Regions from separate parts of the Microbacterium sp. 71-36 genome, predicted to be linked through region 1. Evidence: predicted binding sites of a transcription regulator. Region 1 holds the regulator's gene; the other holds the start of a gene.

Region 1 (15,590 bases):
ACGGAACACCTCGATGATCGCCGTGAACGGGCGCCGCACCCACGCGTGATCGGAGAGACGGCCGATCGCGAGGAGGAATCCGAGCACCAGCGCGCCCAACGCCGCAGCACCGAATGCGGCGAGCGTCGCGAGCGTCGCGTCGAGGATGCTCATCCAGACGTTCGTGTAGGTGAAAGCGGACCACTTCTTGGCCGTGAACTGACCAGTGTCCGCGAGACGCCAGACGAAGAATCCGACGATACCGAGCACCACCAGCACGGTCAGCACGCCCAGGATGCGGTTCCGGAGGACGGCACGGGGACCGGGGACGTCGTACAGGACGCTGCTCATCGGGCGACCCTCCATCGGTTCTCGAGCGTTCGTTGCAGCCAGGACAGGAGGAGGACGAGCGCGACGAAGACGACCATCAGCCAGAGGATGACGACGAAGGCGTTCTCGCCCCGCTCGCTCAGGTAGGGGCGCACCGACCCGAGATTCAGGATGGAGAAGCCGGCGGCGACGGTGGTGTTCTTCAGCAGCGCGATGAACACGCTCATCATCGGCGGGATGACCGACCGGAATGCCTGCGGAAGGACGACGAGCGACATGACCTGGCCGAAGCTGAGACCCAGGGCACGCGCCGCCTCCGCCTGACCGACGGGGACGGTGTTCACACCCGAGCGGATCGCCTCCGCGACGTAAGTGGCCGTGTAGATGCCGAGCGCGCAGATGCCGAGGATCAGGGACACGTCGCCGGTCAGACGCAGGCCGAGCAGCGGGGGCAGCGCGAACACGAAGGCGAAGAACACCAACGTGAGCGGCGTGTTGCGGATCGCGCTGACGTAGAACAGGCCGACGCCACGCGCGATCGGCACGGGCGACACCCGCATCGCCCCCACGATGATGCCCAGCACGAGCGCGAGGGCCCCGCCGGCGAAGAACAGCACGAGAGTGCCGACGAGCGCTTGGCTCCAGATATCGAGGTTGTCGGTGATGACACCCATGCGTGGTCCTTGTCTCGGGAGGGGTTCGGGGGCGGCGTGCGCCGCCCCCGAACGGATCACTCGTCGGCGGTGGGCTGCTGACCCTCGATGCCGGCCGGCGCGAGGTTCTTGTCGAACAGCGCGGTCCAGACGTCGCCGCCGTCGTTGAACAGGGTGTTGATGTGGTCCTTGAGCACGGTGTCGCCCTTGGGGAGGCCCACGCCGTAGCGCTCCTCGCTGAACGTGTCACCGGCGATCTTGAACGTCTCGGGCTCCTGCGCGACATACCCCGCGAGGATCGCCTGATCGGTGGTCACCGCGTCGACCGAGCCGGCACGCAGCTGCTCGAGGCACTGCGTGTAGGTGTCGTATTCGACGGTGTCACCGGGCGAGTACTCGTCGCGGATCCGCTGGAGCGGCGTCGAACCCGTGACCGAGCAGACGATCTTTCCCGCGAGGTCGTTCGGCCCCGAGATCGAATCGTCCGAGGCCGCGACGAGGAGCCCCTGGCCGGTGATCAGGTACGGGCCGGCGAAGTCGATCGACTGCTTGCGCTTGTCGGTGATCGAGTAGGTGCCGACGTAGTAGTCGATGTTGCCGTTGACGAGCTCCTGCTCGCGGTTGGCCGAGGGGATCGTCTTGTATTCGATCTTGTCGGCGTCGAATCCGAGCGACGCGGCGATCCACTGCGCGATCTCGACGTCGAAGCCGCCCCGCTCGTTGCTGATCGGGTCCTTGAAGCCGAGGCCGGGCTGGTCTTCCTTCACACCGACGACGACCTTGTCGGCCGAGACCATGCGCTCGAAGGTCGGGCTGCCGTCGAGCGAGACGTCGGAGGCGACCTCCCAGAGCTGAGCGGAGGAGTCCGAACCACCGGCCGTGCCGTCGGCGCCGGGAGCCGCACCGGGGCTGCCGCTGTTGCAGGCGGTGAGAGCCAGAATCCCGGCGGCGATGATGCCCGCGCCGGTCAGAAAGCGTGCTTTGTGCATGTGATGTCTCCTTGGTTACGTGTGCTGTGCGGAGGGATACGGGGGAATGGCACGTGGGCCGGAGGCGATGCGCGCAGCGGAACACCGTCGTTCCGCCGCGGAGTCAGTGCGTGATCAGCTTCGAGAGGAAGTCCTTCGCACGGTCGGATTCGGGCTGGGTGAAGAAGCGCTCGGGGGTCGCCTGCTCCACGATCTGACCGTCGGCCATGAAGACCACGCGATTCGCGGCCTTGCGCGCGAAGCCCATCTCGTGGGTGACGACGATCATGGTCATGCCGTCGGCGGCGAGACCGACCATGACATCGAGGACCTCGTTGATCATCTCGGGATCCAGGGCGGACGTCGGCTCGTCGAACAGCATGACCTTCGGCTTCATCGCCAGGGCGCGGGCGATCGCCACGCGCTGCTGCTGGCCACCCGAGAGCTGCGCCGGGAGCTTGTCGGCCTGGTGGCCGACGCCGACGCGGTCGAGCAGCGCCCGCGCCTCCTTCTCGGCATCCGCCTTCTTCAGCTTGCGGACCTTGATCGGGCCCAGCGTGACGTTCTCGAGGATCGTGAGGTGCGCGAACAGGTTGAACGACTGGAAGACCATGCCCACATCGGCACGCAGCTTCGCGAGGCCCTTGCCCTCTTCGGGCAGCGGCTCACCGTCGATCGTGATGGTCCCGCTCGTGATGGTCTCGAGGCGGTTGATCGTGCGGCACAGGGTGGACTTGCCCGACCCGGACGGCCCGATGACGACGACGACCTCGCCGCGGTCGACCGTCAGATCGATGTCTTTCAGCGCTTGGAACTGGCCGTAGTGCTTCTGCACGTCGGAGAGGACGACAAGGGGCTCGGGGCCCGCCGGGGGAACGGATGCCATTCCGACACCCTATGAGAATGATGAGGAGGTGACCACACCCCGGCCCAGGCCGTAACGGTGCTGTAACCGCGGGTGAATCAGCCCGCGCGCTGCGCGAACGCCGTCTCGTAGAGACAGACGCTCGCGGCGGTGGCCAGGTTCAACGACTCCGCGCGGCCGTAGATGGGGAGCCGCAGAGACAGGTCTGCATGCGCCAACGCGGACTCGTCGAGCCCGCGCGCCTCGTTCCCGAAGAGCCACGCGGTGGGCTCGCCGAGAAGCCCACGGGAGGCGACGAAGTCTTCACCCCCGACATCGGCGGCGACCACCCTCAGGCCGGCGTCGTGCACGCGCTCGACGACATCGGCGAGATCGAGATCGACCGCGACCGGCAGGTGGAACAACGACCCCGTGGTCGAGCGCACGACCTTCGGGTTGTAGAGATCCACCGTGCGCCCCGTCAGGATCACCGCGTCCGCGCCGGCGGCGTCGGCCGCCCGGATGATCGTGCCCAGGTTGCCCGGGTCACGTACCTCCTCGCAGATCGCGAGCAGCGTCGGCTCCCCCGCCAGGATGTCCTTCAGCGCCGTCGGCGACTGCCGCGCCACCGCGACGATCCCCTGCGGCGTGACCGTATCGGCCATGGCATCCAGAACCGCCTCGGTCGTGTACTGGAGATCGACACCCGCATCGACGGCCGCGTCGCGCACATCGGAGTGCTTCTCGAGCGCACTCGGGGTGGCGTACAGCTCGAGCACCGACTCGGAGGCCCAGGCGAGCGCCTCACGCGCGGCCTGCGGGCCCTCGAGGAGGAAGAGGCCGGTCTCCTGTCGGGCGGCGCGCTTGCTCAGCTTGGCCACGGCGCGCACCCGCGGCGAACGGGGGTTCTCCAGCACGTCCCCAGTGTATGGCGCGACCGGCATGCACCGCGGGAATCCGCGGTGAAACGCCGAACGGGCGCCCTCCGAAGAGGACGCCCGTTCGTGGAACCGGTGCTTACGCGGTCTTGGCGGCGTTGACGTCGCTGGGAAGCGCAGCCTTCGCGGTCGCGACGAGCGACGCGAACACGGCGGGCTCGTTCACCGCGAGCTCGGCGAGCATACGACGGTCGACCTGCACACCCGCGAGGCCGAGGCCCTGGATGAAGCGGTTGTAGGTGAGGCCGTTCTGGCGGCTCGCGGCGTTGATGCGCTGGATCCACAGACGGCGGAAGTCGCCCTTGCGCTTGCGACGGTCACGGTACGCGTAGACGAGCGAGTGGGTGACCTGCTCCTTCGCCTTGCGGTACAGGCGCGAACGCTGACCCCGGTAACCGGAGGCGCGCTCGAGGATGACGCGACGCTTCTTGTGGGCGTTGACGGCCCGCTTGACTCTAGCCATTTCTCATTCTTCCTTACGTGCGTCGGCGCTCAGAGGCCGAGGAGCTTCTTGGCGACCTTCGAGTCGCCCTTGGCCAGGACCTGCTCCTGGTTCAGGCGACGGGTGCGCTTGGAGGCCTTGCCCTCGAGGTTGTGCCGCATGCCGGCCTGCTGCTTCATGAGCTTGCCGCTACCGGTCAACTTGAAACGCTTCTTGGCGCCCGAGTGGGTCTTCTGCTTCGGCATCTGTCTTCCTTCGTTGGGGTTCCCGGCGGAGCGGGAGTCGGGGAGCTTACTCGGCGGGTGCCGGTTCAGCGGTGCCCTCGGGGGCCGAGTCGCCACGGGCGGCGCTGCGTGCCGCCTCGCGGTTCGCCGCGCGCTGCGCGTTCTGCTCGGTCTTGACCTCGGACTTGTTCTTGTGCGGCGCGACCACCATGACCATGTTGCGACCATCGATCGTCGGGTTCGACTCGACGGTTCCGAACTCGGCCACGTCTTCGGCGAACTTGCGCAGCAGACGCACACCCTGCTCGGGACGGGACTGCTCACGACCGCGGAAGAGGATCATCGCCTTGACCTTGTCGCCGGCCTGGAGGAAGCCCTCGGCGCGCTTGAGCTTGGTGATGTAATCGTGCGCCTCGATCTTCAGACGGAAACGAACCTCTTTGAGGACCGTGTTCGCCTGGTTACGACGCGCTTCCTTGGCCTTCTGAGCGGCCTCGTACTTGAACTTGCCGTAGTCCATGATCTTGACCACGGGCGGCTTGGAGCTCGGGGCGACCTCGACCAAGTCGAGGTCCGCTTCCTGGGCCAGGCGCAGCGCAGCTTCGATTCGGACGATGCCGACCTGCTCGCCGTTGGGTCCGACGAGACGGACCTCCGGGACTCGGATGCGCTCGTTGGTGCGGGGATCGCTGATGCGGGACTCCTCTTGTCTGCTGATGACGGCCGCCGCGATCCTGACGGATCACGGGCGAAGAGGAGACGACCCACCCGGCACGGTGCTCATGACACCGGCTTCTGCACCCAGGCGACCCCGTGCAGGACGGAGCGGAGTGCGGGAACCCGGTAGCCTGGAGCGGCAAGCGCGGGTGGGATGTGATCCTCTTTCGTACGGAGCAGAACGCTCCGAAGCCCGCCATAGTCTAGCAGAGAGAAACACGTGGACACGATTCCCCCCGACGACGCCCTTTCCCCCCAGGATGCCGAGCGCCTCGCCCGGTGGGAGGAGCAGGAGCGTGTCTCCGCCTCCGCCACCCGCGACATCGCCGACGTGCCCGCCGTCGAGGTCATCACCACCACGGCCGTACACCTCATGAGCGCCGCCGCGGTCAAGGTCGGACTCGCCGACGACCCGCAGCAGCAGATCGACCTCGACGAGGCCCGCAAGCTCATCAACGCCCTCGCCGGGCTCATCACCGCCGGCGCGCCCGAGATCAGCGACATGCACGCCCGATCGCTGCGCGACGGCCTTCGCTCTCTCCAGCTCTCCTTCCGCGAAGCCTCCGTCATCCCCGACCCGATCGGCAAGGGTCCGGGCGAGAAGTGGACGGGTCCCGTCAACTAGGTCTCGCGTTCGGGGTACCGGCCACGGAAGCCGTCGCTCGGGGGCGCGCCGGTCAGGCGTCGGTGCTGCGGTGCAGCTTGACCGTCAGAGAATCCACCAGGACCGCGACGCGATCGTCGGCCGCCCAGCGACGCGCGAGGCGCGCGAGCACGGCATCCAACTCGTCCTGCTCCAGTCCCGACATCAGCTGCAGGTGAACGATCAGTTCGGGGCCCCGCAATCGACCCGTCGGGTCGCCCGGCTGCACGGCGAGGTCGAGAACCGCGAGCTCGCCCGCGATGCTCTCCTGCAGCCCGGTGAAGACGGCGGGGGCGCTGTGCGCCGGCTCCCACGACTCGCCCTGGGCGATCGCCCACACCGCGGGGCGGCGCAGCACGAACTCCGTCTCGGAGGCCGGATCGATGACGATCAGTTCCGTGTCCTCGGACGCCGCTGCCAGAGCCGTGCGGCGGCCGTCCGCGGGGACCGGCCGGGCCGTGGCATCCCAGCGCTGCATCGCAGCGACCGAAGTGAACACGGGCAACACCTTGCGACCGTCCGGCGCGGCGACCGTCACGATCGACAGCTCCTGGGTCTTGTCGACCTCGAGCCCGTGGGCGCCGATGCCGTGATCGCCCTTCTCCGCCACCAGCGGGATCAGCAGACGCGCCGTGCGATACGCCTCGACGACCGCCGCGGCGTCACCCCCGCCCGCGGCGAACGCCTCCAACGCGACCAGAAGAGCGGGATCGGCGGAGCCGTCGTCGCCGGAGTGCGGATTCGCCTCGAACCGGCGACCCTCCCAGGGAACTCCCGCCGAATCGGCGCGATGGTCGTCAGTGTCCGGCGACATCCAGCGCCTCGGCCAGGGTGAACTGGCCCGCGTAGAGCGCCTTGCCCACGATCGCACCCTCGACGCCCAGCGGCACCAGCTCGCGCAGCGCCGCGATGTCGTCCAGGCTCGACACGCCACCCGAGGCCACGATCGGCTTCGGCGTGCGCTGGGTCAGTTCGCGCAGGAGGTCCAGGTTCGGGCCGCGGAGCGTGCCGTCCTTCGTGACGTCGGTGACGACGTAGCGGCTGCACCCGGCATCCTCGAGGCGCTCCAGCACCGTCCACAGGTCGCCGCCGTCACGGGTCCATCCGCGCGCCGCGAGCGTCGTGCCGCGCACGTCGAGCCCCACAGCGATGGCCTCGCCGTACCGGTTGATCACGTCGGCGGCCCATTCCGGGTTCTCCAGCGCCGCGGTGCCGAGATTGATACGACTCGCACCGCTCTCCAGAGCCGCCTCGAGCGAACGGTCGTCACGGATGCCACCGGAGAGTTCGACCTGCACGCCCTTGACCTGCTTGATGACCTTGCGCATCACCGCGGTGTTGTTGCCACGCCCGAAGGCGGCATCCAGGTCGACGAGGTGGATCCACGCCGCGCCCTGCCGTGCGAAATCCATCGCGGCATCCACCGGGTCGCCGTAGCTGGTCTCGGTGCCCGCCTCCCCCTGTGTCAGTCGGACGGCCTTGCCGTCGGCGACGTCGACCGCCGGGAGAAGGACAAGCTCGGGCGTGGACGCGAAATCGTTCATGGCTCCTCGTGCCGGCAGGCGCCTCTCGCCAGCCCGGGCACGAGGTCACACAGTAGTCGCGCGCAGCCCGTCGATCCAATTCGCGAGCAACCGGATGCCGGCCTCCCCCGACTTCTCGGGGTGGAACTGCGTCGCGGCGAGCGGGCCGTTCTCGACAGCCGCCAAGAAGGGCTCGCCGTACGTGCACCAGGTGAGAACCGGCTCGGGGAAGGGTGGCGTGACCTCGAGCGACCACTCTTGCGCCGCATACGAGTGCACGAAGTAGAAGCGCTCGTCGGCGATCCCGTCGAACAGGCGCGAGCCCTCTCCCGCCGAAACAGTGTTCCATCCCATGTGCGGGAGGACGGGGGCCGAGAGCTCGGATACGGTACCGGGCCATTCGCCCAGTCCCTCGGTGTCGGTGCCGCGCTCGATTCCGCGCCCGAACATCACCTGCATGCCCACGCAGATCCCGAGAACGGGCCGGCCGCCGGCCAGGCGGCGATCGATGATCTCGCCGCCGCGGCTGGCGTTCAGGGCGCCCATCACGGCGCTGAACGCACCCACACCGGGTACCAGCAGCCCGTCCGCGTCGAGGAGCAGCGACCGGTCGGAGGTGAGACGTGCGTCCGCACCCGCCTCGATGAGAGCCTTGACGGCCGAGTGGACGTTGCCCGAACCGTAGTCGAGGACCGCGACGACGGGCCTGCTCACAGGGCGCCCTTGGTGCTGGGGATGCCGTCGACGAGCGGGTCGAGCGCCTTCGCCTGGCGGAACGCGCGCGCCAGGGCCTTGTACTCGGCCTCGGCGATGTGGTGCGGATCGCGGCCGCCGAGGACACGCACGTGCACGGTGAGTCCGGCGTGGATCGAGATCGCCTCGAACGAGTGGCGCACGAGCGAACCCGTGAAGTGCCCGCCGATGAGGTGGTGCTCGAAGCCGGCGGGCTCGCCGGTGTGGACCAGGTAGGGGCGCCCGCTGATGTCGACGACCGCCTGGGCGAGAGCCTCGTCGAGGGGGACGAGCGCGTCGCCGTAGCGCGAGATGCCGGCCTTGTCGCCCAACGCCTGACGAATCGCCTGTCCGAGCACGATGGAGGTGTCCTCGACGGTGTGGTGCGCGTCGATGTGCGTGTCGCCCGTCGCGGTGACACGCAGGTCGGTCAGCGAGTGCTTGGCGAAGGCCGTCAGCATGTGGTCGAAGAACGGCACGCTCGTGGAGATGTGGCTCGCACCCGTTCCGTCCAGATCGAGGGACAGCTCTACCCGGGACTCGCTCGTCTCGCGGACGATCGTGGCGGTACGGGGCGTGACGGGGCCGGTCATGCTCGCGATCCTACCGACGCCAGGGCGTCGAGGAACGCGGTGGTCTCGTCGGCCGTTCCGGCGGTCACACGCAGGTGGTGCGGAATTCCGACGTCGCGGATGAGCACGCCGCGGTCGTAGAGCGCCTGCCACGTGACCGCGGGCTCGTCGACGCCGCCGAAGAGCACGAAGTTCGTCCACGACTCGTGCGCGGTGTACCCCAGCGCCGCCACGGTGGCGGAGATCCGGTCACGCTGGGCGACGATCTCGTCGACCATCGAGAGCATCGTGTCGGCGTGCCCCAGCGCCGCGGTCGCCGCGGCCTGAGTGAGCGCACTGAGGTGATACGGCAGGCGCACGAGTCGGAGTGCGTCGGCGATGGCGGGGTCGGCGGCGAGGTACCCGACCCGGGCCCCGGCAAAAGCGAAAGCCTTGCTCATCGTGCGGGACACCACCAGACGCGGGCGTCCGGGGAGCAGTGTGACCGCGGAGGGCTCGTCGTGGGGGGCGAACTCCTGGTACGCCTCGTCGACGATCACGATGCCGTCGGTGACCGCGTAGACGGCCTCGATCACGTCGAGTCCCAGCGGAGTGCCGGTGGGGTTGTTCGGGGCGCACAGGAACACGATGTCGGGGTTCTCGCGCACCACCTGCTCGGCGGCGAACGCCGGGCTGAGCGTGAAGTCGTGTTCGCGCTCCCCCGCGATCCACTCGGCACCCGTGGCGCGCGTGAGGATCGGATACATCGAGTAGGTGGGAGCGAAGCCCATCGCCCGACGACCCGGACCCCCGAACGCCTGCAGAACGTGCTGCAGAACCTCGTTCGACCCGTTGGCCGCCCAGATCTGCTCGCGGACGAGACCGTGGCCCAGATAATCCGCGAAGGCCTCACGCAGGGCGGTGAACTCGCGGTCGGGGTAGCGGTTGACGTCGCGCAACGCCCGCGCGATGGCATCCAGGATGTCGTCCGCCACTTCGGACGGCACGGGATGCGTGTTCTCGTTCACGTTGAGGGCGACAGGCAGGGCCGCCTGCGGCGCCCCGTAGGGAATCATTCCCCGGAGGTCATCGCGAAGAGGAAGGTCGTCGAGGCGCACGGTCACCTCACCCATGGTAGGCGGCGACGCTCCCGCAGATCACCGCCCCGGCGCGTAGGCGGTGGGGATCGCGATGCGCTGCCCCGCCGTGACCGAACCGTTCTGGAGAGCGTTGAGGCGTGCGATCTCGGCGACGACGTCGCGAGGATCGGACCCGGGGGCGACGTCTTCGGCAATCGACCAGAGCGTCTCGCCGCTCATCACGGTGATCTCGGTGAAAGTTCCGGCGGACGCACCCGCTTCGTTCGAGGCGAGGGCGGCCCCGCCGCCGACGACGGCGAGTGCGAGCGCGACGACCACGGGGAGCGCGGCCAGGAAGGCGAACACGCGACGTCCGCGCGCGGTCAGACGCAGGCGGGTGGCGGGGGCGGTGACGACGATGCTGGTCATGGTGTGCTCCTCAGTGGGGAGAGATTCGCACCCCACCCTCGGCCGGGAGGGCGGTGGTGCGAATCTGTATTCCGAATTTATCTTCGATACTGTGAACCTGTCAACACCGGGTCAGTCGGAGAACGATCGAACGCGACACGCGGAGAGCTCCGCAGCGATCGAGTGATCCACCGGATACGGTTTCGACGAGGAGACCTCACCACGGACCTCCGACATTCGAATTTCCGCCGCATCCACGACGCGGCGCGAGGGGAGCACACATGACCGACGCGACGACCGCAGCCGGCCGCGAACGGCCGCAGACCCGGCGCCGGAAGAGCCTGAGCGACAAGCAACTCGCCATCCTCGAGGTCATCCAGCGCTCGATCGCCCGGCACGGCTACCCGCCGAGCATGCGGGAGATCGGCGACGCGGTGGGACTCAAGTCGCTCTCGAGCGTCACCCACCAGCTGAACCAGCTCGAGCTCAGCGGATATCTCCGCCGTGACCCCGGGAAGACGCGCGCGATGGAGGTGCTGATCGACCTGCCCGGCACCGCCGCCGAGAACCCCGCCGACACGGCACCCGCGGTCGGCGACGCCGCCCTCGTCCCGCTCGTCGGCCGGATCGCCGCGGGCGTGCCCATCACCGCCGACCAGCAGGTCGAGGAGATCTTCCCCCTTCCCCGCCAGCTCGTCGGCAAGGGCGAACTGTTCATGCTCAAGGTCTCGGGCGACTCGATGATCGACGCGGCGATCTGCGACGGCGACTGGGTGGTCGTGCGGACGCAGTCCACCGCCGAGAACGGCGAGATCGTTGCGGCCATGTTGGACGGAGAGGCCACCGTCAAGACCTTCCGTCGCCGCGACGGCCACACGTGGCTCCTCCCCCGCAACTCCGCGTTCGAACCGATCCTGGGCGACGAGGCCATCGTCCTCGGCCGCGTCGTGGCGGTCCTGCGTACGGTGTGACATGTGACGGCGCCGCGGGAGGCCGGATGCACGCTTCTCGGCGCGCATCCGGCCTCCGCCGTTCCGGGCCCGTGTCCACAGGCGTCTGATCGCGGCCGGTCGACACCCCTAACATGACAAGGACACCTCGAGAGAGCGAGTCCCGTGTCGTCTCCCAGCGCCGCCGCACCTCCGCCCTCCGACGTGCCCGGCGTTCCGGCCGATCCGGCCGTCGGAGCGCCGCCCGCGGAGCAGGCCGCCCCGCTCCCACCGTCGGCCGGGGGTCGGCGTCCGCGCGCGAGCGTCGTGGTGCTCGCGGTTCTGCTGACCGTCTTCGTCGCCGCCGTCGGACTCGGATTCCTGTGGTTGGCCACTCAATTGCAGGAAGCCCGCACGCAGATCGACGATCAGCGGCAGCAGATCGACGACCAGCAGCAGCGCCTCGACGAGCAGCAGGAGATGATCGACCGCAAGGAGCAGTTCGGTGCGGCGATGAACGACCTGTACGCGACAGTCGATCCTCTCGTCGGCCTCCCCTACGCCACGATCGTGCCGTGGTACCGCGTGGAGGATCTCGCTGATCGCGCGTGGATCCACCGGCGGAACCCCGCTGCGCTCGATCAGGACGTCGCCGATCTCCGGAGACTGACATCGGAGATCTCGGTCCACTCGGCCGCGGTGGCGGCGCAAGCGGCCTCGAACGCGTCGGGGACCGCGTGGGAGGCGACCCTCGACAGCCTCGGACGGGGCTGGGTCTCGACCGTCTTCGAAGACGCCACGCCCTGCGGTGCCACCGCTCTGGCGTGCGTCTCCGGCGCGGAGCCGTTCACCGTGCACGTCCGGGCCGGCTCCCGCACGGACCCGACCATGACCGACTGGATCCGCACGGGCGCCGCCTATCACGAGTACGCCCACGTCCTGCAGTTCACCAACCCCCAGCCGACGGACGACGCCCTCGCCTCCTTCGGCGGCGACGTCGAGACGATGGCCGACTGCTACGCACTGACGTTCCTGGACGGCTGGTCTCTCGATCACGAGGTCGCGATCGACGCCTACTCGTACTACGAGGTCAACGTCGGGTACGGCTACACGTGCGACGCGAACCAGCGTCAGGTCATCCGCGACTGGGTCGGTCGCCTGGGCGTGACGCGTCAGGTCGTCGGCGGCTGAGAGGCCCTCGCCCGCGGGCGGACGCACCGGGAAGGTCGCGTCCCCGCGGCGACCGACGCACGGCGCGGCATGTCCGACCCGGTCCGTAGGGTGGATGCCATGCCGCAGACGCTCCCCTACGGATCCTGGCCCTCTCCCCTGACGCCCGAGACGGTCTCCCGATCGTCGCCGCGGCTGGACGGTGCGCGCCTCGTCGGCGGCGACGTCTGGTGGGGCGAATCGGTCCCGAGCGAGGGCGGGCGCGTCGCCGTGCGGCGGCGACGTGCGGACGGATCGATCGAGACGGTGCTGCCCGCGCCCGGAAACGCGCGGTCCTCCGTCCACGAGTACGGGGGCGGTGCGTGGACCGCGTCCGACGACGGCGAGCTGTTCTACGTCGAGAAGTCCGACCAGCGCGTCTACGCGCTCCGGCCGGGCGGAGAGCCGCGCGCTCTGACCCCCGCGGACGGCAACGTCCGGCATGGCGGCCTGTCCTGGCAGCACGACGCCCTCCTCGCGGTCCGCGAGACCCACGGAACCGGGCGGGTCCCCGCGCGTGCAATCGTGCGGATCCCGCTCGACGGCTCCGCCGCGGAGGTGCTCGCCGCGGGCAGCGCGTTCCTCGCCCACCCCGCGCTCTCCCCGGACGGACGACGCCTGGCCTGGATCGCGTGGGACCACCCGGACATGCCGTGGGACGCCACCGTCCTGCGGGTCGCGGATCTCGCCACCGGAGCCGTGCGCGATCTCGCCGGGGGCGATCGGCGCGCGCCGCTCCAGCCGGTCTGGATCGGTGACGACGAGCTGCTCTACGCCGACGATCCGGAAGGCCGGTGGAATCTCTTCCGCCGTCCGCTCCAGGGCGATCCGCAGCCCGTCGCCCCGGCCGACGCCGACACGGGCGGACCGGTCTGGGTCCTCGGTACCCGGTGGTTCGGCGCCACCCCCGACGGGCGCATCATCGCCGTGCGCACGGACGGCGGCGACGAGATCGTCGAGATCGCGCCCAGCGGCATCCGCCTGCTCGACGTGCCGGTGGTCGCAGGCGCCTCGATCGACGATGTGCGGGGCGCACGCGCCCTCGTCTCGGGTTCCGACGCCACGGGACTGTCGGGGCTGTGGTCCATCGACCTCGACACCGGGGAGATCGAGCGGGTCGGAGGCGGCGACCATCCCGGTGCCGAATGGATGCCGACCGCCCGCGCGCTCACCACCGAGGGCCCCCACGGCCCGGTGCACGCCTATGCGTACCCGCCGACGAACCCCGACGTGACGGCTCCGGAGGGCGAACGCCCACCGTACGTCGTCCTCGTCCACGGCGGTCCGACCTCTCACGTCGGCCCCGCCCCCTCGCCGAAGACGGCCTTCTTCACGAGCCGCGGGATCGGCGTGCTCGACGTCAACTACGGCGGTTCCACGGGCTACGGCCGCGGCTATCGCGAGCGACTGCGGGGTCAGTGGGGGGTCGTGGATGTCGACGACGTCGCGGCGGCGGCATCCGCTCTCGCCTCCGCCGGCCTCGCCGACCCCCGACGCCTCGCGATCGCCGGCGGATCCGCGGGCGGCTGGACCGTGCTCGCCGCCGTGACGAACACCGACGTGTTCTCGGCCGGGATATCCCGCTACGGCGTCGGCGATGCGCGGGCGCTCGCGGAGGACACCCACGACTTCGAGGCGCGCTACCTCGACGGTCTCATCGGGCCGCTCCCCGAAGCCGAAGCGGTCTACCTCGACAGGTCACCGCTGACGCACCCGGAGCGCTTCCGTGTCCCTCTCCTGATCCTGCAGGGCGCGGAAGACCGCGTCGTCCCGCCCTCGCAGGCCGAAGCGATCCGCGATGCCCTCGCCGCCCACGGAGTCGCGCACTCGTACGTCCTGTACGAGGGCGAAGGTCACGGCTTCCGTCGAGCGGAGACCGTGGTGGACTCCCTTCAGCGCGAGCTCGGCTTCCTCGGCGCGGTGTTCGGGTTCGACACCCCCGGCATCCCTCCGTTCACCCTCGACTGACCGGGCGGACACGACGACGCCCCGCCGGGCAGCGGGGCGTCGTCGTAGCGGAAGTCGATCAGGCTGCGAACGGAGCGAGTTCGGCCGCGAGTCGCGCACCGACGTGCGCGTGCAGGAACGTTCCCTGCTCGCGATGCTCCTGCGCCACGATCAGGCCGGTCTCGTGGACCGCCGAGACCAGGTCACCGCGGTCGTAGGGCACGACCGCCCGCACTTCCACCGCGGGGAGGGGCAGCGCCTCCTCGATCGCGGCCCGCAGCTCGTCGATGCCCTCGCCGGTACGGGACGACACGAACAGGGCGGCGGGGGCGAGCCCGCGCAGGACGAGCCGATCGTCGGGACTCAGCAGATCGGCCTTGTTGAAGACCACGATCTCGTGGCCGAAGTCCGCGTCCACGTCTCCCATCACGTCGCGCACCGTCGAAAGCTGTGCCGCGGGGTCCGGGTGCGACGCGTCCACGACGTGGAGGATGACGTCGGCATCGCCGACCTCCTCCAGCGTCGAACGGAACGCCTCGACCAGCTGGTGCGGAAGGTTGCGGACGAAGCCGACGGTGTCGGTGAGGGTGTACACGCGGCCGTCGGAGGTCTCGGACCGGCGGACCGTGGCATCCAGGGTCGCGAACAACGCGTTCTCCACCAGCACCCCGGCGCTGGTGAGCCGGTTGAGCAGGCTCGACTTGCCGGCGTTGGTGTACCCGGCGATCGCGACGGACGGGATCGTGTGACGCTTGCGCTCCGCGCGCTTGGCCTCGCGGGCGGGAGCGAAGTCGCGCAGCTGCTTGCGCAGCAGCGCCATCTTGGTGCGGATGCGGCGGCGGTCCAGCTCGATCTTCGTCTCACCGGGTCCACGGGATCCCATGCCGGCGCCGCCGGCACCGACCTGACCACCCGCCTGACGAGACATCGAGTCGCCCCAGCCGCGCAGGCGCGGGAGCAGGTACTCGAGCTGCGCGAGTTCGACCTGGGCCTTGCCCTCGCGACTCTTCGCGTGCTGGCTGAAGATGTCGAGGATCACCGTCGTCCGGTCGATCACCTTGACCTTCACCACATCCTCGAGGGCGCGCCGCTGGCTGGGGGCGAGCTCCGTGTCGGCGATGACGGTGTCGGCACCGACCGCGGCGACGATGTCGCGCAGCTCCTGCGCCTTGCCGCGCCCGACGTACGTCGCGGGGTCCGGGTGGGGGCGACGCTGCAGCACGCCGTCCAGCACCACCGCACCGGCCGTCTCCGCCAGGGCGGCCAGCTCGCGCAGCGAGTTCTCGGCATCCGTCTGCTCGCCCTGCGGGTGCACGCCGACCAGGACCACGTTCTCGAGACGCAGCTGTCGGTACTCGACCTCGGTGACGTCTTCCAGCTCCGTGGACAGTCCGGGCACACGCCGAAGCGCCGCGCGCTCCTCGCGATCCCACTGATCTCCGTCGGCCGATCCGCCGTAGGCGGTGGCGGCGTC
Region 2 (15,590 bases), on a different contig from region 1:
CCGGGGGTTTCGGGGTCGCCGGTCCAGGTGAGGGTGAAGGACTCGTTGCGTCGGAGCTTGGTGGAGGCGATCACCTTGACGTAGGCCAGCAGACGGTCGGGAAAGGTCACCGGAGAGGCATCGGTGCCGTAGAAGAGACGGGCCATGTCGCGACCGTAGCACTATTTAACTGAGTTAAATAATGAGATGAAATATTCACAGGTTTAATCAGTGCTGGCTAGGGTGGATGCCATGTCCCTGCGTCCCGCACTGTCCATGGCGCTCGACGCCTACGTCGAGGCGCGTCGCTCCGCGGAAGCGGCCACGCGGGCGGAGTTGCGGCTCAGCGAGACCGAGGTGCGTGCCCTGCTGCGCATCCGCGAGCGGCCCGGCATCCGCCCCTCCGAACTGCGCGACCATCTCGGCGTCACCTCGGCCGGGGTCACGACACTCGTCGACCGCCTCGTCGAGCGCGGACTCCTGCGCCGCGAGCTCGACACCGAGGACCGGCGCGTGAACCACATCCACCTCGAGGTCGACCTCGACGCCGTGCCCTGGTCGCAGCTCGACCGCTTCGCCCGTGATCTGGATCACGCCGTCGACGGGGAGCGGGTCGCCGAGACGACCGTCTTCGCGGAGATGCTCGGTCGGATCACCCGATCCGTCCTCACTCCGCGCTGATCTCCGGGACGCGGGCGAACGCGTTCTCCAGCGCCGCGCGCACCGCGCGGACACCGGGGCGATCCGCCGTTCCGCGTCGCACCGCGGTGAAGATCTCGCGTCGCGGTCGGCCGGGGAGGTCGATCGACCGCGTGGCCGGCTCGTCACCGCCGAAGACGAGCGCGGGGATCATCCCCACCGCATGCCCGGATGCCACGAGCCGCACGTGAGCGGTGAGGTCGGCCAGGGCGAAGCGGACGTCGGGCTCGAACCCCGCGGCCCGGCACTGCTGCGTCGCCCACTGGCGCGCGGCGGTCCCCTCCGGTTCCATGACCCAGGCCCGGTCGCGCAGGTCGGCGAGCGCGGTGGCCCGGTCGTCGTGCGCGACGGCGAGGCGGATGGCATCCCGTCCCAGCGTGCGACGCTCCAGCAGCGCGCGCTGCTCCCGCGTGTGCCCGGGATACTGTTCGGCGACCGCCAGGTCGAAACCGTGGGCGGCGACTTCGAAGAGCCCCTCCTCGGGTGCGAGCTCGGCGATCTCGACCCGGAGGCGCGGCTCGGTCTCGGCCAGGACGTCGAGCGCCCGCGGGACGAGCCCGTGCGCGGCCGACTGCATCACGGCGAGGCGCACCGGGGCGAGCGAGGGGCGGAGCAGCTCCAGTTCGGCACGCGCGGCTTCGTCGGCGGCGAGCATGCGGGCCGCGTGCGCCGCGAGCGCTTCGCCCTGCGCAGTGAGGCGGACCCGCCGCCCGTCGGGTTCGAGAAGCGGGACGCCGGCTTCGCGTTCGAGCTGGGAGAGCTGTTGCGAGATCGTCGAGGGGCTGAACGACAGGGCCTCGGCGACGGCGGAGAGCGTGCCGCGCATCGACAGTTCGTGCAGCAAGCGCAGGCGGCGCAGATCGAACATCGGCATCCTTTCGTTCTGATCGAACAATACCGTTCGTAAATCATCGCTTTTGCTGAAACGTGGCCGGCCGCACACTGAGGGCATCCGAGGAAGGATCCCCATGTCGCTCACCGATGTCCCCGGCACCGATGTCCCCCCGGTGGCGGTCGCCCCGGCCGATCTGGCCGACGACGCCGTCGCCCTCGTCCGTCGCTGGCTGGCCGAGAGCCGTTCCGAACCCGTCGACGCGGCGGCCACGCGGCTGGCCGGTGTCCTGCGCGACCCGAACGGACTCGCGTTCACCGTGGGCTTCGTCGACGGCGTGGTCCGGCCCGAGGATCTGCGTGTCGCCGCCGCGAACCTCGCGGCTCTCTCTCCGCTCGTGCCGGCGTTCCTTCCGCTGCACCTGAAGGCCGCGATCCGCCTCGGCGCCCTGACGGCGCCGATCCTGCCGTGGGTCGTCGTCCCCGCCGCGCGCACGGCGCTGCGGTCGATGGTGCGCCACCTCATCGTCGACGCCGGCGACCGTCGTCTCGGTGAGGCGATCGCGGCGATCCGGGGCCGCGGCGACGGCGTCCGGCTCAACGTCAACCTCCTCGGTGAGGCGATCCTCGGGAAGAAGGAGGCGGGGCGTCGCCTGGAGGGCACGCGCCGCCTGCTCGCTCGGGACGACGTCGATTACGTCTCGATCAAGGTGTCGTCGACGGTCGCCCCGCACACCCCGTGGGCGTTCGACGCTGCGGTCGCCGACGCCGTCTCCGCCCTGCGGCCGCTGTACCGCGTGGCGAAGGAGACCGGCACCTTCCTCAACCTCGACATGGAGGAGTTCAAGGACCTCGACCTGACCCTCGCCGTCTTCGAGACGCTGCTCGCCGAGCCCGAGTTCCACGGGGTCGAGGCGGGGATCGTGCTGCAGGCGTACCTGCCCGACGCGCTGGCCGCGATGATCCGCCTGCAGGAGTGGACCGCCGCGCGGGTGGCATCCGGGGGTGCTCCGATCAAGGTCCGCGTCGTCAAGGGCGCGAACCTGCCGATGGAGCGGGTGGATGCCGACGTGCACGACTGGCCGCTCGCGACCTGGCCCTCGAAGCAGGCGACGGATGCCTCGTACAAGGCGGTCCTCGACTACGCCCTGCGCCCCGAGCACACGGCGCACGTGCGGATCGGGGTCGCCGGACACAACCTCTTCGACGTGGCGCTGGCGTGGCTGCTCGCCGAGCGTCGCGGGGTCACCGGTGGCATCGACGTGGAGATGCTCCTCGGGATGGCGACGGCGCAGCAGGCCGTCGTTCGTCGCACGGTCGGCTCGATCCTGCTGTACACCCCGGTGGTGCACCCGCAGGAGTTCGACGTCGCGATCGCGTACCTCATCCGGCGCCTCGAGGAGGGGGCGTCGAGCGAGAACTTCATGTCGGCGGTGTTCGATCTCGACACGCACGAAGCGCTGTTCGCTCGTGAACGCGACCGCTTCCTCGCGTCGCTCGCCGACATGCCCGAGGGCGTTCCCGCGTCCCACCGGGTGCAGGACCGCGCCGTGGCGCCCGTGCCGGTGCCGCGCGAGGGGTTCCGCAACACCCCGGACTCGGACCCCGCGATCGCCGTCAACCGGGCCTGGGCCTCCGGGATCGTTTCGCGCATGGCGTCGTCACGCCTCGGAGCCGACACGATCGCCGCGCACACCGTCGTCTCCGAGTCGGTGCTCGACGAGCGGATCCGCGCCGCCGCGGCCGCCGCCGCCGCGTGGCGCGACCTCGGGGGCGACGCCCGCGCCGAGATCCTGCACCGCGCGGGCGACGTGCTCGAGGCCCGTCGTGCCGAGCTCCTCGAGGTGATGGGTGCCGAGTGCGGAAAGGTCATCGAGCAGAGCGACCCCGAGGTGTCCGAGGCCGTCGACTTCGCGCACTACTACGCCGAGCAGGCACGGCACCTCGACCGGGTCGACGGGGCGCGGTTCACGCCGGTCGGTCTCACCGTGGTGACGCCCCCGTGGAACTTCCCCGTCGCGATCCCCGCCGGATCCACTCTCGCCGCGCTCGCCGCCGGGTCGGCCGTGGTCATCAAGCCGGCGGCGCTCGCCGAGCGCTCCGGGGCCGTGATGGTCGAGGCCCTGTGGGAGGCCGGGGTGCCGCGCGACGTGCTGACGCTCGTGCAGGTGTCCGAGAGCGACCTCGGCCGGCAGCTGCTCACGCACCCGGCCGTGGAACGCGTGGTGCTCACCGGCGCGTACGAGACTGCCGAGCTGTTCCGTTCGTTCCGTCCCGACCTGCCGCTTCTGGCCGAGACGAGCGGCAAGAACGCCGTGATCGTGACGCCCAGCGCCGACCTCGACCTCGCCGCGAAGGACGTCGCCCTCTCGGCGTTCGGCCACGCGGGACAGAAATGTTCCGCCGCGTCGCTCGTCGTGCTCGTCGGGTCGGTCGCGACGTCGCGTCGCTTCCGCGACCAGCTCGTCGACGCCGTCACGTCTCTCGAAGTGGGGATGCCGTGGGACGACGCCGCGCGCGTCGGGCCGCTCATCGAGCCCGCTCGGGGCAAGCTCCTGCGGGCCCTGACGACCCTGGAGCCCGGGCAGCGCTGGGTCGTCGAGCCGCGGCGCCTCGACGACGACGGGCGTCTGTGGAGTCCCGGCATCCGCGAGGGTGTGCAGCCGGGGAGCGAATTCCACCGCACCGAGTACTTCGGTCCGGTGCTGGGGATCATGACGGCGGAGACGCTCGACGAGGCGATCGAGATCGTCAACGCGATCGAGTACGGCCTGACCTCGGGGCTGCACGCTCTCGACGAGTCCGAGATCCAGCGGTGGCTCTCCCGGATCGAAGCCGGGAACGTCTACGTCAACCGCGGTACCACCGGTGCCATCGTCCAGCGGCAGCCGTTCGGCGGGTGGAAGAAATCCGCGGTCGGAGCCGGGACCAAGGCCGGCGGACCGCACTACCTGTTCGGGTTCGGCTCGTGGACGGATGCCGGATCCCGCGCGCCGCGGGGTGCGGACGCCCTCGTGGGGGCGGCGTCGGCGGCGGTGCCCGCCGAGGACCGCGAGTGGCTGGCATCCGCCCTCGCGTCCGACGCCGCCGCGTGGGCGGGGCAGTACGGGTGTGCCGTCGACGTGACGGGTCTGGAGTCGGAGCAGAACGTGCTGCGGTACGGAACCGTCCCGGTGACCGTGCGGTTCGAGGACGCGCGCGACGTGGCCCTGGTGCGCGTGGTCGCCGCGGGCGTGCGCGTCGGCTCGGTCGTCACCGTGAGCTCCGCGCGCGCGTTGACTCCCGCGGTGCGGGCATGGCTCGAGGGCGTCGGCGTCGCGCACGAGATCGAGGACCCCGCCGCGTGGGCCCGGCGCGCTGCGGGGCTCGCGCGTTCCGGTGGACGGGTGCGCCTGCTCGGCGGCTCCGCCGACACGTTCGCCGCCGTCACCGACGGTTCGCCCGCGGTCGCGTTGTACGCCGGGGAGGCGACGCGTGCCGGCGAGGTGGAACTTCTGACCTTCCTGCGCGAGCAGGCGGTGTCCATCACCGCCCACCGCTTCGGGACGCCGCGGCGTTACGCGGTGCCGCCGCTCGTGGTGGTGTGATTCCGTCGGATCGAGGCGGGGACGGGTGTCCCGGTTTCGGTCTGCGGCCATCACCTGGGCTTCGGTCTGCGGCCATCACCGCGCATCGCTTCGGGGCGCCGCGGTGTTATGCGGTGCCGCCGCTCGTGACGGTCTGACTTCGTCGGACCGAGGCGGGGACCGGCGTCCCGGCCGCGGTCTGCGGCGAGGTGATCGGTTCGCCGGCCGTGACGCGCAGGGGGAGCTCGCCGGCCCAGACCCCGCGGTCTTCGCCGTCGCCGTCCTCTTCGACCTCGGAATCGGCGTTGTCCTTCACGCTGGCCTCGGTCAGGGGCAGACGGAGGACGAGCGTTGCGGCGAGTTCGCGCCCCGTCATGGCGCGGACTTCTTGCGCCCGGCCGGGCATGAGGTGTTCCGACAGCGCCAGCAGGGCGGCCTCCTTCTCTTCCGGAGGGACCACGGATGCCACCCCGTGCACGACCGCGCAGCGATACCGCATCGAGCTGTCGAACAGCGAGCGGGCGTACTTCAGTCCGAGCAGGTGCGTCACGGTGAGGCACACCGGTGCTCCCGCGGCGATCCGCCGGAAGAAGTCGCTCCCCGTCGACCCGTGGATCAGCACGTCGTCGCCGTCGCGACCGATGCCGACGGGCAGGGCGATCGGTCGGCCGTCGCGCACGATGGCGAGGGTGGCCGCGAGGGATCCGTCGAGGATGTCGTACAGGGCTGCGCGGTCGGTGACCTGGTACTGCGGGAGGCGGCGGACGCGCGTGAGCGGGGTGACGGGCAGGTCGGTCATATCTCGATCTCAGTCGATCGAGTGGTCCAGTACATAGGCCGGTTCTCGCGTTTCCATCTGGACCAGTGCAGGCTGGAGCGATGATCGCATCCGGCATCCTGGACCGTTCCTCGACCGTGCCGCTGCACGTCCAGCTCACGCACGGACTGCGGGGCGCGATCGTCGACGGCCGGTGGGTGGCGGGGGAGTCGTTGCCGTCGACGCGGGCTCTCGCCGGCGACCTCGGCGTTGCGCGCGGCACCGTCGTCGCGGCGTACGAGACCCTCGCCGGCGAGGGGTATCTCGTCGTGCGGCCGGGCGGACGGACGACGGTCGCGGCGCTCCCCCCGGGCGGGGTCGGCCCGGTGGACGCGCCGACCCCGCATCGGCCGTCGGATGCCACGGCGATCGATCTCCGCCCCGGGAGGCCCGGCACCCGTGGCCTCGCCGACGCGGCGTGGCGGTCGGCATGGCGGCGCGCGAGCGCCCGCGATCCTGAAGCGGACGTCGACGACGAGACCGGGCTGCCGGCGCTGCGCGAGGAGATCGCCCGCCACCTCAGACGCACGCGCGGGCTGGCCGTGGATCCGACCGACGTGATCGTCACCGCGGGGACGAGCGATGCCCTGCTGCTGGCAGCGCTGGCGCTGTCGACGCCTTCTCATCGGAGGCCCGGGCGCTTCGGGGTCGAGAACCCGGGGTATCCGCGGGTGCGGGCGGTCCTTTCGCGCGTCGGCGTCGAGGCGGTTCCGCTTCCGGTGACCATCGACGGCGGTCTCGACCTCGATGTCGTCGAACGACACCGCGACCTGGACGCCGTGGTCGTCACGCCCCACCACCATTACCCTCTCGGGAGTCGGATGGATGCCACGGCGAGGGCACGCCTGATCGCCTGGGCTCGCGGGACCGGGACGGTCGTGATCGAAGACGACTACGACAGCGAGTTCCCGCACGGCCGGGCGCCACTACCGCCGCTGCGGCTCCTCGACCCGCACGGGGTGGCTCTCGTCGGCACCGTGTCGAAACTGCTGAGTCCCGCGCTTCGCTGCGGCTGGATCATCGCCTCGGGTCGTGTGCGCGAACGGTTGGGGGCCGCGCGCGCCGATCTGGACCTTCCCGTCTCGAGCGTCCTCCAGCACGCGCTGGCGTCGTATCTCGCGGAGGGTTCGCTCGCCCGGCACACCGCCCGTCGGCGTCGCGACTACCGCCATCGTCGGCGACTCGTGCTGGAGGCGCTGGAGCCGGTCGACGGTGTGCAGTTGGCGGCGATGAACGGCGGGCTCCACGCGGTCGTGCTGTTCGGTGAGCGTGAGACGGGGAGCGCCGGCGGATCTCGAGGACAGTCGCCGGAGCCCGGTGCGGTCGTCGCCGCGATCGCCGAACGCGGTGTGCTCGTGTCGGCGCTGTCCGAGTACGCGGTTCCCGGTGCCGCGGCGGATCTTCCCGCCGGCATCGTGCTCGGGTACGCCGAACCGACGACGCCGCAGTTGACGCGAGCGCTCGCCGTCGTCGCGGATGTGCTCGCGGCGGCGAGCCCGAGGGGTGCGCGGACCTGATTCCGGGATCGGCCGGTCGGCCAGGACCGCGGCCGGACGCGCGGCGACCGAAACGACGGGCTGCCGGTGTTGCGGGGCGGGAGACGTGCGGATGCTCGAGTTCCGGGGTGCGAGACGTGCCGGATCGCCGGGCTGCTGGTGTTGCGCGGTGCGAGAGCGGTGGGCTGCCCGCGTCGCGGGAGGGAGAGCTGCCCGCGTCGCGGGAGGGAGAGGTGCGGCGATCAGGCGCCGGGGCTCGTGACGGTGGCGGTCAGGTCATCCGGGTTCAGGCTCGTGGGGGTCGCATCGCGGCGATCAGAACCCGGGCGACCGGGCCGCCCTACCAGACCCGGGGATCAGAGCAGTCGGGGACCCGGAACAGGGGGGGGCAGAACCGCGGGGAACCAGAACCGCGGGGAACCAGAACCGCCGGGGATCGAACAGCGGGGAATCAGAACGGCGGTGGATCGAACGGCGGTGGCTCAGAACTGCGGGGGATCAGAACCGCGGTGGCTCAGAACTGCGGGGGATCAGAACCGCGGTGGCTCAGAACCTCGGGGTGTCAGAACGGCGGCGGATCAGAACGGTGGGGGATCGGCATCCGGCACGAACATCACCCGCGCGGGAACTCGTTCGCGATGCTCCTGACCGAGCGGGCTATGGAATCGCAGCGTGCCGTCGCGTTCCTGCGTGACCGTCCATTCGGTCTCGGTCTTCAGGGTGTGGTGTCGCACGCAGAGGTGGCACAGATTGTCGAGACGCGTGGGACCGCCCTCGTGGGCCTCATGGTTGTGGTCGATCTGGCATCGGGCGATCGGTGCGCGGCAACCGGGTGCGCGGCAATGCCTGTCGCGGGCGGCGAGGAATCGGCGCTGGCATGTCGTCGGTGCGTATCGGTCGACCTCGAGCACGGAGCCGGTGACGGGATCGCAGAGGAGGCGGTCCCAGCCCGGCGCACGCGCGGCCAAGTGTCGCGCGGTGTCGGGGTCGATCGGGGTGAGGCCGTCGATGCTGGCGCCGCCGTCGGTGCGGCCGATGAGCGTCAGGGCGGGCACGGTGACCTGGACGTGTCCCCGGATCGCGCCCAGGCCGCCCGGGCAGACGGTGTCGTCGGTCGGGTCGATCGCGGGAGCCGCGGTGAGCAGCAGGTCGGCGCAGAGGTCCGCCCCGATCTGCGCCAGGGTGCGAGTGTCCGACCAGGTGTCGTCTGAGGGAGCTGCGCTCATGACCGCTTGCGTCTCGGGGGCGGATCGAGCGGTCTCGGACATCGTGGCGGAGGTGTCCGCCTCGTGACTTGTGGTTTCCGCGTGCGCCACGACCTCGTGTCCCGCTGCCGCCTGCGCCACTGCCGTCTGCGCCACTGCCGCCTGCGCCACTGCATCGTGTCCCGCGACTTCGGTTCCGTGCGCCTCGGCTTCCTCCGGCGAATCTCGCTGCTCTTCCCCTGCATCGGCCCCGATCGCGGCGGCGCGAATGGCGGCAGCCTGCCGTCGCAGCCGGTCGCGGATGCCGTAGGCCACCGTTGCGGGGAGGATCACGCTCAGCTCGGCCATGCCGTCCGCCAGGTCGCGAACGCTCACACCGCGCGCCGCTGCGGCGCGCGCGTGACGCGCGGTCATGCCGATCGGGTGGACGCTCTCCGCGAGCTCTCGTCCGAAGGCCTTCACTCTCCCGGGGGAGTCGTGCTCAGCCCTGGTGAGGACGACCTGCTCCCACCCGGCGCGAGTCGCATCGTCGTCGAGGACGATGCCCGTCTCGAGGATGGCCTGCGCGTGCCGCACGCCGATGCGTCCCTCGGCGAGGGCATCCACCGTTGCGGCGAACTTCTCGGTCAGGGTGTGAGCATCGGACAGCTCTTTCTGCACAGTGAGGTCGTGGCTGTGCGTCGCGACGGCGACCTCGAGCGCAAGTGAGCGGATCGGCATCTCCCGTTCGCGGGTGGCGCGGGAGCGGGAGCGCGCGACCTCGTCGAGCGCGATCCGGAGCGCTTCTGCCCGGAGCCTGACGAGCGCGGCATGAACGCGTGCTGCCCGGACCGACTCGTCGCGGATCGCCGCGACGAGCTCCCGCAGCCGGTCGTCGTCAATCGACGACGGTTGCGGGATGGGGATCGGGGGCATGGGTCAAGAGTAGAACGTATGTTCGAATAAATGGGGTGATGTCACCCGGAGAAGTGCAGACAATCACCCGGGTTGCGGGCCCCCTCGGCCCGGTCGTCGGCGAGCCGACGTCTGCGGCACGGATTCCCCGGCGGCACGCACGGTGACCACCTCGCGCCGCGCCCCCAAGAGAACGCGACCCGCCGAGCGGCCGACCGCCGCCCCCAAAGGCGAGACCCGCCGGGCGGCCGATCTCCGCCCCGAAAAACGCGAACTGCCGGGTCGCCGACCCCCGCCCCCGCAAGGCGAGACCCGCCGGGTCGCCCATCCCCGCCCCAAAAGGCGAGACTTGCCGGCCACCTATCCCCGCCCCAGGATCTCCAGTGCCGCCATCGCCGCGTTCTGCCCTCCGATGCCGCTCACGGCGCCGCCGCGTCGAGCCGACGAACCGCAGACCAGGATGCGGCTGTGCTCGGTCTCGACGCCCCACCGCTCGGCAGCCCCGCGCTGATCCGAAACCGCAGCGCCACCGCCCGGAACGCCTCCGCCACCACCCGGCGCCGCCGCACCAGCGCCGCCGCCCGGAACGCCCCCGCCGCCATCCACCGCCGCACCAGCGCCACCCGAACCGACCTGCGAGTCGCCGGAGTCGCCGTCGAGCCACGGCCAGGACAACCCGCCGTGGAAGATGTCGCCGCCGATCATCCCGAGCGAGCGTTCGAGATCTGTCGTGGTGCGCGCCTCGATGCACAGGCGTCCGTCGGGGGCCGTCATGATGCAGTCGCGCAGGGGCTCGGCGAGCACCGAATCCAGCGACTGCTGTGCGGCGGCGAGCAGTCTCGCGCCCGCGGCGACGGGGTCTTCCTCTTCGATGAGTCGGTGCGGAACCTGGAGGCCGAACAGTGTGAGCGTCTGCGCCCCGCTCGCCCGCAGATCGTCGCCGAGGATGGTCGGATCGGTGAGCGAGTGGCAGTAGATCTCGGCCGGGAGGGGCGAGGGCACGAGCCCGGCCGATGCGGCGGCGTAGGCGGCATCCAGTTGGGTCATCGTCTCGTTGACGTGGAACGTTCCGGCGAACGCGGCCTCGGGCGAGACGGACGTGTCCTTGAGTCGGGGCAGCCGCGACAGCAGCATGTTCACCTTGATCTGCGCGCCCTCGGGTCGGGGCGCCGTCGTCGGGGCCCCACCCGCGGTGAGGAGCCGCGCGAGGACGGCGCGACCGACGCCGCTCAGCACGACGTCGCCGATGAACGCCTCGGTCCGGTCGGACACCGCGCGCACCTCGCCGGACGGCGACACCGCGACCACGTCGACACCCGTGCGGATCTCGGCACCCGCTTCGCGGGCCGCCCGTTCGAGCTCGGCCGTGACCGCGCCCATACCGCCGACGGGAACGTCCCAGTGGCCGGTCTCGCCGCCGATGACGTGGTACAGGAAGCAGCGATTCTGTGCGAGCGACGCGTCGTCGGACGACGCGAACGTCCCGATGAGTCCGTCGGTCAAGGCGATTCCCCGCGCGAGGTCGCTCTCGAGCGACGCGCGCAGCAGTTCGCCCAGGGGGCGTCGGGTGACGGCCTCCCACAGCTCGTCGTCGCCCACGCGCGCTCGCACGTCGTCGGCCGTGGGCAGCGGCTCGGTCATCGTCGGGAACACCGCGCGTCCGAGCGGGGCGAGCCGCTCGCCGAACGCCGCGAACCGCTCGGCCTCGCCGGGGTCGCCGAGCGTCCGGGTGAAGGAGGCGGCGGTCGCCTCGGCATCCTGGGTGTCGATCAGGATGCCACGGGTCGGATCGGCGGGATCCGGTGTGTAGGAGGAGTACCGGCGTCGCCGCAGCTCGATGTGCAGGTCGAGGTCGTCGATGATCTTCTGCGGCAGCAGGCTGACGAGGTACGAGTAGCGCGACAGGCGCGCGTCCACCCCCGGCCAGGGGCGTTCGGAGACGGCGGCGCCGCCGACGGCATCCTGTCTCTCGAGGATCACCACCGAGCGGCCGGCGCGGGCGAGGTACGCCGCCGCGACGAGGGCGTTGTGCCCACCGCCGACGATGACGACGTCGTATCGAGTGGTCTCCGGGGGGTTCATGTCCCCACGCTAGCGACGGTCGCCGACATCGCCCAGAGGGTGGCATCCCAGTACCGTGGATGCCATGACATCTGCCGCAGACCTGCTCGAGATCGCCACTCGCATCGCGCGGGAGGCCGGCGACCTGGCCGCGCGGCGGCGGCGCGAAGGACTCGAGGTCGCGACGAAGTCGGTCGCGGCCGACATCGTCACCGCGGCCGACAAGGAGGTCGAGGCGTTCGTCCGCGCCGAGCTGGAGCGGGAGCGCCCCGAAGACGGCTTCTACGGCGAGGAGTCCGACGCGCGGGAGAGCCGCAGCGGCATCACGTGGGTCGTCGATCCGATCGACGGCACGGTGAACTACGCCTACGGGATCCCGGCCTGGGCGGTCAGCATCGCCGCGGTGGAGGGATCCGCAGATCCCGCCACCTGGAGCGCCGTCGCCGGGGTCGTCTACAACCCGGTCTCCGGCGAGATGTTCCGCGCGTCCCGCGGCGGGGGAGCGTGGCTCGGAGAGACCCGCCTCTCGGTCACGGCCGATGTCGGACCCGCCGGCGGGCTGGTCGCCACCGGGTTCGGATACGACCCCGCCACGCACGCGCCGACCCTCGAGCGGCTCGCCCGCGTGATGCCGATCGCGCGGGACATCCGCCGCATCGGCGCCGCGTCGCTCGACCTGGCATCCGTCGCCGCCGGGCGGATGGATGCCTACTACGAGAAGGGCACGAACCCGTGGGATCACGCCGCGGGAGTGCTGCTCGTGGAAGAGGCGGGCGGCAGGGTCGGCGGCGCGCCGGGCGGGCGTCCGGGCAAGGGCATGGTCATCGCGGCGGGCCCCGGGTTCTACCCGCGGCTGGAGGAGATCCTCGAACCGGAGCTGTGAATCTCGGAGCCGCTCATGGCATTCCCAGTGATGCCGGGTTAGGGTAGTTACCTGTTCGTTATTTTCGCGACCCGAACCTGCGGAAATGGCAGAAGCCCGAAAGCCCGAAGCCGTCGCGCCTGCGACATGAACCGAGAGCCCCCGCGCGTTGCCGTCAGAAGCCCCCGAGACTGAGCCCGCCCGCACGCGGCGATCCAGTCGCCCCTCCGCCACGCCCGTCGCCGCCGAGTTGACGCGTGCCGAGCGGCGTCGTCGCACCTCCGTGGTGGTCGCCGAAGACTCGGCCCCCGAGTCGGTCGCACTCGATCCGGCCCCCGTCGACGCGGAGCACGCGTCGCAGCCCGAGATCGTCGAGCAGGTCGCGGCCGCCGTCGTCGAGACGGTGATCGCCGCCACGATCCAGCCGACCCTGCCCGCTCCGCGTGGTCGATCGTCGCGTGCCGCTGCGAGCTCCGCCACCCCCGAGGTGACGGAGGCCGAAGCGATCGCGACGACCGAGACCGCGGCATCCGGTGCCCTCGAGGTGGCCGTCGTCGATGAGCGTCGCTCCGACGACGAGGTCGCTGTCATCCTGCAGAGTTCCGATGCGGCCGAGGCGACCACGCCCGTCACGCTCCCGACGTCGCCGATCACCCTCCCGGTGTCGCGTCGCAGCCGCCGTCGTCCCGTCGCCGCCGAGTCTCCCGAGCCGGTCGCGGCGCCTGAGCCCGCCGAGCGGCCGGCGGCCGTTGACGAGCCCGCCGCCGACGAGCCCGCGCCCCGCTCATCGGCCCCCGCGGACGAGATCGCCGACGAGTTCGAAGCCGCTGCGCGCCTGTTCTCGTTCACGGGCGAGAACGCCGTCCAGCGCCCCGCGGCCGAGCCGGTCGCCGAGGCCTCGCGTCCGGTCACCCAGGGCCTGCCCGTGGATGCCGCCCCCCGCCGTCGCAGTGGACGCCGGGTGGCTGCCGCCTCCTTCTCCGTCGGCGTCATGGGGCTGGTCGGACTTCTGACGGTCGGGATGACGATGCCCGTCAGCGCCCTCGCGTCCGCGAACGGAACGGCCAACGTCGCCGCTCCGGCAGCGGTCGCCACGCAGAACCTCGCCGTCGGCGGCGGAGACGTCGAGGGCGGTTCGATCCAGGCGTATGTCGCTCCGGCGCAGTCGCAGTCCGCGATCGTCGACCGTGCCGACGGGTACTCCGCGGCCACCTACGCCCAGGTCGCCGCCGACACCGGCATCAAGAACCCGAGCGACTTCTACGTCAACGACACCTCTGCGGCCATTCAGTGGCCGTTCGCCGTGGGCGTGGGGATCACCTACGGCTTCGGCATGCGCGACGGTGTCATGCACGAGGGCGCGGACTTCGTCCCCGGCGAGGGCGCCCCGATCCAGGCGATCGCCGACGGCGTGGTCCGCGAGGCGACCGAGGCCGGCGGCGGCTACGGCGTCGTGGTCGTCATCGACCACAAGATCGACGGACAGCTCGTCTCGAGCCGCTACGCCCACATGCTGTACGGCTCGCTGCAGGTCAAGGCGGGCGACACCGTCCACGTCGGCCAGGTCATCGGCCACACGGGCAACACCGGTCACTCGTTCGGCGCCCACACGCACTTCGAGATCCTCATGAACGGGACGGTCGCCATCGACCCGATCGTCTGGCTCCGCGCGAACGCCGGACGCCACTCGCTCGATTAGAAGAGGCCGCCAAGCTCTGATATTCTCTTCTAGTTGCCCGGAGCGATCCGGGTACGCCCCGATAGCTCAGTGGCAGAGCACTTCCATGGTAAGGAAGGGGTCGTCAGTTCAATCCTGACTCGGGGCTCAGAGCATCTCCTTCGCGGGATGCCACGCGGCGGGGTAGCTCAGTTGGTGAGAGCGCACGACTCATAATCGTGAGGTCGCGGGTTCAAGCCCCGCTCCCGCTACATCTCGGACAGGTTAGCTGTCTTACTCGAACAATTGTGCCTCCGGCGGACCGCTTCTGTGTCCCGAGCCCGATGCTCGTGCCTGTCGTCACTGCCGTGAGTTCGGCAGCCGCTTGTCTGTGACGGCAGCTTTGGACAGGCGTTTCCATAGACGTGATCTGCGGACGTTTCTCCGGCGCCGTCTGTGCATGTGGTGCCTCGTGGGCGCTCCGTTTCGGTTCGCGGACTGGCCCTGCGCTTCGCGGCCGACCGTCGTGACTTTCCTGAAACATTTCTATGTGTAGGGTGAGCATCACCTGGGGACCAGGTTCTTGTCGCTCCGTTCGGGCGAGCTAGTCGGGGGTAGGTGTTGCTGAGTCGCGCGCGCATTTTTTGGGTTTCGGCGGTCGCGATTTTCGCGCTTCTCGTGGGTGTGGGGGTTCCTGCGCAGGCGGCTGAGGTGCCGGTGTCGGAGCCCCCGGTCGAGGTGAACGAGCAACCGGCACTCCCGGCAGGCGAGGCCCCTGAGGTGGTGGCTTCCGTGCCGGAGGGGTCCTTCGATGCGCCGACGGAGGAAGTCGCTCCGGAGCCTGTCTCGACGGTCGCGCCTGCCGCGCCCGTAACGACATCGTTCGAGTCGAGCAAGATCGATCACGACAACCTCGAGGTGGTCTCACGGGCGGAGGATTCGACGACGTACCGGACGCCCGATGGTGGGTTGGCGAAGTACCTCACCCCGGGACCGCAGAACGTCGAGACCGACGAGGGCTGGAAGGAGATCAACACTGACCTGTCGTCTGCAGACGATGGGTGGAAGGTGGACGATCACCCGCTGAGCCCGGAATTCGCGGCGTCCGCGGATGATACGGATGTCTTGTCGGTGTCTCGTGGTGGGCACGATGTGTCGATGTCCCTGATCGGGGCGGTCGAGGGGGAGGTGGCTGCGCCGTTCTGGTTCTGGGACGACCACACCGAACTGACCTACCGAGATGTCAAACCGGGGATCGACCTGGAGTACGAGGTGCAGTCCGGTGGGGTCAAGGAGAACCTGGTCCTGAAGACGTTGCCGACGACGAACGCCTGGGCGTGGCGGCTTGATCCGGGCTCGTTGACGCCGACTCTGAGCGAGGACGGCTCGGTCGCGTTGTCGGACGTCTCCGGCAAGACGGTGTTGCTGATTCCGGCGCCGGTGGCGTTTGATTCCTCGGGGGAGCAGGGCCAGCGGGAGCCGGTTTCGATTGCCCCGACGCCGCGGCTGGCGAAGTCGTCGGA

What was found. The regulator LexA, encoded in region 1, represses DNA repair genes until DNA is damaged. The targets are predictions, from matches to a motif close to TCGAACANNTGTTCGA.
Region 2: a site for LexA is predicted at 9,519-9,534, ahead of BGO45_RS06385 (HNH endonuclease signature motif containing protein). Genes of this name have one in related genera too.

Annotation. Positions count from the first base shown of each region.
Region 1 covers NZ_MKTP01000009.1:67,437-83,026, reverse strand. The annotation lists gene BGO45_RS16520 (amino acid ABC transporter permease) at 1-330, opposite strand, end outside; gene BGO45_RS16515 (amino acid ABC transporter permease) at 327-983, opposite strand; gene BGO45_RS16510 (glutamate ABC transporter substrate-binding protein) at 1,040-1,951, opposite strand; gene BGO45_RS16505 (amino acid ABC transporter ATP-binding protein) at 2,055-2,816, opposite strand; gene BGO45_RS16500 (RNA methyltransferase) at 2,894-3,691, opposite strand; gene rplT (50S ribosomal protein L20) at 3,792-4,175, opposite strand; gene rpmI (50S ribosomal protein L35) at 4,205-4,399, opposite strand; gene infC (translation initiation factor IF-3) at 4,446-5,072, opposite strand; gene BGO45_RS16480 (DUF1844 domain-containing protein) at 5,325-5,720, shown strand; gene BGO45_RS16475 (SseB family protein) at 5,773-6,552, opposite strand; gene priA (bifunctional 1-(5-phosphoribosyl)-5-((5-phosphoribosylamino)methylideneamino)imidazole-4-carboxamide isomerase/phosphoribosylanthranilate isomerase PriA) at 6,536-7,282, opposite strand; gene hisH (imidazole glycerol phosphate synthase subunit HisH) at 7,328-7,975, opposite strand; gene hisB (imidazoleglycerol-phosphate dehydratase HisB) at 7,972-8,586, opposite strand; gene BGO45_RS16455 (histidinol-phosphate transaminase) at 8,583-9,677, opposite strand; gene BGO45_RS16450 (LysM peptidoglycan-binding domain-containing protein) at 9,702-10,052, opposite strand; gene lexA (transcriptional repressor LexA) at 10,313-11,002, shown strand; gene BGO45_RS16440 (hypothetical protein) at 11,147-12,151, shown strand; gene BGO45_RS16435 (prolyl oligopeptidase family serine peptidase) at 12,251-14,137, shown strand; gene hflX (GTPase HflX) at 14,196-15,590, opposite strand, start outside.
Region 2 covers NZ_MKTP01000001.1:1,299,303-1,314,892, reverse strand. The annotation lists gene BGO45_RS06415 (hypothetical protein) at 1-146, opposite strand, end outside; gene BGO45_RS06410 (MarR family transcriptional regulator) at 232-660, shown strand; gene BGO45_RS06405 (LysR family transcriptional regulator) at 647-1,546, opposite strand; gene BGO45_RS06400 (bifunctional proline dehydrogenase/L-glutamate gamma-semialdehyde dehydrogenase) at 1,647-5,096, shown strand; gene BGO45_RS06395 (pyridoxamine 5'-phosphate oxidase family protein) at 5,203-5,874, opposite strand; gene BGO45_RS06390 (PLP-dependent aminotransferase family protein) at 5,955-7,409, shown strand; gene BGO45_RS06385 (HNH endonuclease signature motif containing protein) at 7,967-9,508, opposite strand; gene BGO45_RS06380 (NAD(P)/FAD-dependent oxidoreductase) at 9,848-11,569, opposite strand; gene BGO45_RS06375 (inositol monophosphatase family protein) at 11,634-12,431, shown strand; gene BGO45_RS06370 (peptidoglycan DD-metalloendopeptidase family protein) at 12,697-14,109, shown strand; tRNA gene BGO45_RS06365 (tRNA-Thr) at 14,165-14,236, shown strand; tRNA gene BGO45_RS06360 (tRNA-Met) at 14,266-14,339, shown strand; gene BGO45_RS06355 (PA14 domain-containing protein) at 14,686-15,590, shown strand, end outside.